Regions from separate parts of the Lysinibacillus sp. FW12 genome, predicted to be linked through region 2. Evidence: predicted binding sites of a transcription regulator. Region 2 holds the regulator's gene; the other holds the start of a gene.
The links. The regulator CtsR, encoded in region 2, represses protease genes until heat stress. The targets are predictions, from matches to a motif close to ATGGTCAATAAAGGTCAAACA.
Positions count from the first base shown of each region.

Region 1: SJW71_RS20625 (ATP-dependent Clp protease ATP-binding subunit) is a predicted target of CtsR. The motif match lies at 2,161-2,181, and genes of this name have one in related genera.

Region 1 is NZ_CP139094.1:3,988,755-3,992,186, forward strand. It holds gene SJW71_RS20625 (ATP-dependent Clp protease ATP-binding subunit) at 1-2,097, opposite strand, end outside; gene SJW71_RS20630 (Crp/Fnr family transcriptional regulator) at 2,368-3,054, shown strand; gene SJW71_RS20635 (metal-sulfur cluster assembly factor) at 3,115-3,423, opposite strand.
Region 2 is NZ_CP139094.1:253,299-256,730, forward strand. It holds gene SJW71_RS01280 (class I SAM-dependent methyltransferase) at 1-632, opposite strand, end outside; gene SJW71_RS01285 (DUF4870 domain-containing protein) at 753-1,058, shown strand; gene SJW71_RS01290 (CtsR family transcriptional regulator) at 1,326-1,796, shown strand; gene SJW71_RS01295 (UvrB/UvrC motif-containing protein) at 1,810-2,352, shown strand; gene SJW71_RS01300 (protein arginine kinase) at 2,349-3,432, shown strand, end outside.

The DNA of each region.
Region 1 (3,432 bases), 870 kb from region 2:
CATTTTTACATGCAATGTTTCCCCCGGTAAAACCTCACCACGTAGGAGTTCTCTTGCCACTGCTGTTTCAATATGTCGTTGGACAAAGCGTTTTAGTGGTCTTGCGCCAAATTGAGCATCGGCACCTTGCTGTACTACCCAATTAATCACTTCTTGCTCAACAGATAATGTAATTTCTTGCTCTGCCACACGTTTAATCAGTTGCTCAACGTACTTCCAAGCGATTGCTGTAAAATGCTTAGTCGATAGTGCATGGAAGAAAATAATATCATCCATTCGATTTAACAGCTCTGGTTTAAAATGTTGTCTAAGCGCAGTCATAACTAAGTCCTCAACAGAGGCATCGTCTTCTTTTGCCTCCATTAAATAACTAGACCCAATATTCGATGTTAAAATAACTACTGTATTTGTAAAATTAACCATACGACCTTGACTATCAGTGATACGCCCATCATCTAAAATTTGCAATAAAATATTAGCCACATCTGGGTGGGCTTTTTCAATTTCGTCAAGTAGGACGACAGAATAAGGGTTGCGGCGAACGGCTTCGGTTAATTGTCCCCCTTCCTCATAGCCGACATAGCCTGGAGGGGCACCAACTAGACGAGATACACTATGCTTCTCCATATATTCACTCATATCAATTCGGATAAAATGTTCCTCAGAATCAAATAATTGAGCAGCAAGGGCTTTGGCAAGCTCTGTTTTACCAACACCTGTTGGACCTAAAAATAAAAAGCTTCCAATCGGGCGATGTGGATCTTTAATGCCTGCACGTGCACGCCACACAGCTTCTGTCACTAGTTGAACCGCTGTATCTTGCCCTACTACACGTTCATGCAATGTATCCTTTAAACGTAAAAGTTTTTCACGCTCACCCTCCACTAATTTTGTCACAGGGATGCCAGTCCAACGTGAAACAATTGAAGCAATTTCATCAGCCGTCACTTCTTCTCGCAAAATACGAGACTCTGCGCCATTTTCTAATTGTTTTTCTAATGCCTGAATTTCTTTTTCAAGAGTTGGAATTTTGCCATGACGTAATTCAGCAGCTTTATTTAAATCATATTTACTTTCCGCTTCATCTAAATCTCGACGGTATTTATCTAACGTTTCTCGTTTTTTCTGAATGTCATGCAGCATTTCCTTCTCAGCTTCCCATTGTTTTCGCATTCCTTCAGAGGATTCTTTTAACTTTGTTAATTCCTCAGTCAATTGCTCAAGGCGTTTTTTACTTGCTTCGTCCTTTTCCTTACGTAATGCCTGTTCCTCAATTTCTAGCTGCATGATACGACGGGTCACAGCATCTAATTCCTGTGGCATGGAATCGATTTCCGTACGAATCATTGCACACGCCTCATCAATCAAATCGATCGCCTTATCTGGTAAAAATCGCTCTGTAATATACCGATTAGATAGTTCTGCTGCCGCAACAATGGCTCTGTCATGAATACGTACAGCATGATGTAACTCAAAACGTTCTTTTAAGCCACGTAAAATAGACACTGTATCTTCAATAGAAGGCTCACGCACGAGTACTTGCTGGAATCGACGTTCTAATGCAGGATCTTTTTCAATATACATACGATATTCGTCTAATGTCGTAGCCCCTATACAGTGTAATTCACCACGCGCCAGCATAGGCTTTAACATATTTCCTGCATCCATAGCGCCGTCTGTTTTACCGGCACCAACAATGGTATGAATTTCATCAATAAATAAAATAATTTGCCCTTCCGAATCTTTTACCTCTTTTAAGACACCTTTTAAGCGTTCTTCAAATTGACCACGGTAACTTGCACCCGCGATTAAAGCACTCATATCTAGCTCATATAGGACACATTCTTTCAAGCCCTCTGGCACATCGCCTTTCACTATACGCTGTGCTAAACCCTCGACTATAGCTGTTTTACCAACACCGGGCTCACCAATTAATACAGGATTATTTTTCGTTTTGCGTGTTAAAATACGAATGACATTTCTAATTTCCTCATCACGTCCAATAACGGGATCCATTTTGCCATTTTTTACTTCTTCAATTAAATTTCGTCCAAATTGCTCTAATGGTTTTTTATTATCAGTTTGTTGAAATTGCATAGCTAGCACTCCTTTACCTTAATGTTTCGCATAATTTCTATACCCATTCTTGTTCTTTCGAAAAGTTTGACCTTTTTTGACTAACTTTATTTTACATCACTCGACAATTCTAAGCAAAGAAATAGCTCTAAAATTTATCACTTAAAAATGGAAATTTACGTTATAATAGTAGGTATGTTTCTATGTTTTAGTATCGAAAAATCCACTATCCTTTTGTAATAATCGACATTTATTACAAAAAGAAAGCGATGTGTTGGAGATATGGTTTTATTGGATAATATGTCTGAAAAAATTAAGGATCTTTTTCAAAAGCACGGTGTCTTTATCAAGGTGAATAAAGGGAATAAAATTTTTCTAGAGGGTGAACGGGCAAAAGAAATTTATTACATCAAATCAGGTGTAATTTCGATTAGCCAAGAAACGGAGACTGGCAAGGAGTTAACCATCCGTATTTGTGGTCCTGACAGTATAATTGGAGAGGGATCGCTGTTTTGTAATCTCGTCTATAATTCCATGACTGCAAAAGTTTTAGAACCTTCTACGCTGTATGTTTTAAGTCGCAAATCTTTGGAGCATTTATTAGAAGAACAGCCTACTGTCATGGTGGAATATATGAAGTGGTTACAAACAGAAAACTTGAAGCATCAAAGCCGTTTGCGTGATTTAGTGTTAAATGGTAAAAAAGGTGCTTTATTTTCAACGCTCATTCGACTTTCTAATACGTATGGTAAATCATTAGAAAATGGCTCTATTTATATTGATTTCCAGCTAACAAATACTGAAATAGCGAATTTGTGTGCGACCAGTCGTGAGATGATTAATCGGATGTTAAATGATCTAAAAAAACACGACATTGTCACTTTCGATAAAGGTTTTATTACAATTCATGATTTACAGTTTTTAAAAAATGAAATTGCTTGTGAAAATTGTCCATTACAAATATGCCGTATCGATTAATTTCGTTACATGCAAAATCCCTGCCTATTAAAATAAGCAGGGATTTTCTTCTGTTTCAGATTAACGTACGCCTAGTGCCATTTTTGCATAGCGAGACATTTTATCTTTTGACCAAGGTGGGTTCCATACAATGTTAACATTTGTACTTTTCACTTCTGGAAGCTCCCCTAATGCTGTGTTTACTTGGTCCACAATGACCGGTCCAAGTGGGCAACCCATAGATGTTAACGTCATTGTTACAGTCGCTACCCCTTCATCATCTAAATCTACATCATATACTAAACCTAAGTTGACAATATCAATTCCAAGCTCAGGGTCAATTACGTTTTCTAATGCACCTAACATGCTGTCTTTCATATCCTGATCCATTCGTATTTC
Region 2 (3,432 bases):
CTACTAGGTTTTATAAAACCCGCTTTCTGTAACAATGTCACAATATCTTCTTCTCGCATAAAGGAAAGGGAGCGAATGGATTTTTCCATTTCTGCTACATCGGATACCGAAAGCTTTGTATGTTGTAACCAATAGGAACGCCATAAATCAAATTGAAGCTCTGTTTCGATCGAACCGGGTTCACCATATTTTGAGACAATGACAAAGGGGGCACCGGGTTTTAAATGTTTTGCTATTTCTTTCAATGTCGATAGCTTATCCTCATAATCCTGAATAAAATGAAGGACGAGTACTAGGCTGGCTGCATCATAATTTTCAGTAGATAACTGAGTATCTAGTATTGTTCCTTGATGGTATGACATCCTATTGGTTAGTGATTTTAAACGTTCTTTAGCTATTTTGAGCATGGATTCTGAGGGATCAATGCCAGTAAATGACCAAAAGGGTCTGCCTTCTGCAAGTTGTAAAATCTCGTTGCCGCTTCCTGAACCTACGATTAATATCTCAGCCTTTTCAGGCAATGTAGAATGATAAAAGGTTTGTATTAAACGAAGCATTGCATCATAGCTTGGTAAAGTACGACGAATACCTTTTTCATATTCATTTGCTAAAGTATTGTTAAATTCCATCATGCATCACTGCCTTCCAAAAAAATTTTTAAAAATCCAATTCAATGTGAAACTATTACGGGTATAGTTCCGTAAATAGAAGTACATAAAACATAAACAAAGGATAAGAAAGGGTTGATATATATGGAGAGTAAATGGTCTAAAGTAATCATACACGCTAGTGCATTTTTTGCGCCATGGTTAGTACCCATTATTTTCTTCTTAATTAGTTCTGATGAGGAAGTGAAAGCAATTTCCATTCAAGCATTGCTATTCCAAATCGTTATGGGAGTTTTAATTGCTATTTCTGTTGTTTTAAGCTTTGTCCTTATTGGATTACCGTTTTTACTTATTTTCGGCATTATGCTATTTGTTGTACCGATTATCGGTATCGTTAAAGCACTGTCTGATGAACCTTGGCGTTATCCAATAGTTGGACGTTGGGTATAAATTTTATAAACGCAAGTATATGCTAGTTGCATATGCTTGCGTTTTTTCTATGGCTAATAAGGGTACATTAAGTGTATGAGGAAATAGAAAACCGAACAGATATGATAAAAAAAGAGCTAGTTTCAAGAGCATAAAATAGCCAATTTCAGTACTTTTCATTTTCTATGGGCGAAATCATTGCAATTATTTTCAAGCGTTTTGTATAATATACTCAAAGAAAGTCAAAGATAGTCAAAGTCAGTGAAGCAAGCGAGGTGTATTCCTAAAATGCGTAATATATCAGACATCATAGAAGGTTACTTAAAGCAAGTACTTGAATTAGGTGGAGAAGGGCATATTGAAATTAAACGTAGTGAGATTGCTGATAAATTTCAATGTGTCCCATCACAAATAAATTATGTCATTAATACAAGATTTACTGCCGAGCGAGGTTACCTTGTTGAGAGCAAACGTGGTGGTGGTGGATACATTCGAATTTTACGTGTCCGCGCGAATTCACAGATTGATTTAATCGATGATGTTCTCAGGCAAATTGAAGGTGGAGCCTCACAAACGATGGCAGAGGATTTAATATATCGGCTTATCGATGAGCAGGTAATTTCAAAACGAGAAGCGAAATTAATGTTAGCAGCAATTGATCGCTCAACGATCGATTTACATCTCCCTCTAAGAGATACCATTCGATCAAAAATATTGCGAGCGATGCTGACAACAATCAAATATGAACAGCAAAAATAGTGAGGTGATGGGAATGATATGCGAACATTGTAAACAACGTAATGCAACAGTTACAGTAACACAAGTTCAAAATGGGCAAAAGGTGGAGCACCATTATTGTGACGTCTGCGCCTCACAGTTCCATCCATTTCATGCAGAATTTAAACAAGAGCCAGTTTCTATACAACAGTTATTATCAAACTGGTTTGGCTCACCAACGTGGCAAAAGGTTGGAGAAAAACAACAAGTACAACCACAACAGCAAACATGCCCACAATGTGGATTTTCGTATAAACAATTTTTAAAAGAAGGGAAATTTGGATGCCCAAGCTGTTATGACACATTTAGTGAGCATTTACCAAAGCTCTTTAATCGCATCCAGGCAGGACCCCAACACATCGGAAAAATGCCTGGCGCTCGCAGTAATGTGTATGTAATTAAAAAGCAAATTGAGGATATTCGTAAGCGTATGAAATCGGCTGTTGATGAAGAACAATTTGAAGAGGCGGCTAAGCTTCGAGATGAAGTCAAAGAGTTAGAGAAGCAGCTGCAATTTGAAGGTGGTGATGTGACATGATGATTGAATCATTTTTAGAGCGTGCGACGCCATCTTGGATGCATATCGAGGATGATTATTCAGATATTGTCATTAGTACACGTATTCGCCTTGCTCGAAATTTAGATGGTTATCGTTTTCCGCTGGCATTCTCAGAGAATGAAGCATTGCAAGTGGAGCAGGCAGTTACACATGCAGTAAGTGATAGCCCAACGCTTCAAAATGATTATGCTTATTTTGCTATAAAGGATTTAACACCTTTGCAGCGTCAAATTCTTGTCGAAAAGCACTTAATTAGTCCGCAATTAGCTAAAAAAGAACAAGTGGGCTCTATCCTACTTTCTGAAGATGAATCCGTTAGCATTATGGTGAATGAAGAAGATCATTTGCGCATTCAATGTATGACAGCAAGTTTTCAACTTCAAAGTGCTTATGAACAAGCAAATAAAATTGATCGTATTCTAGAGAAGGTATTACCTTACGCCTTCCGAGATACATTTGGCTATTTAACAAGTTGTCCGACGAATATTGGTACGGGTCTCCGAGCATCCGTCATGATGCATTTACCTGCCCTAACCTTAACGGGACAAATGAATCAAATTATTAATGCTATGACACGCTTAGGCATGACTGTAAGAGGTATATACGGAGAAGGCAGCGAAAATTTAGGCAATGTTTATCAAGTGTCTAACCAAATTACTCTTGGTAAGACAGAAGAGGACATTTTAGCAGATATCCAAAGTGTCGCTGAAAAGATTATTCAGAAAGAACGACATGCAAGAAGTAAATTGATGGAAAAAGCGGAGCTTGCTCTAGAAGATAGAGTATATCGAGCTTTAGGTACTCTAACTCATGCGAGAATTTTAACAAGTGAGGAAGCAGCTACCTGTCTATCTAATGTTCGTCTAGGTGTGGATTTAGAGTTGATTGCAGGTATTCATGCAACAACGTTAAATGAGTGTGTTGTCAGTATGCAACCAGGTTTTTTACAGCACTATGCAGGCGAGGCACTGCCCCCTGCTGAACGAGATCGTGTACGAGCAGAAATGCTACGTGAGGCGTTATCTCGAGAATATACGAATAAGCCTATAAATGGGGAAA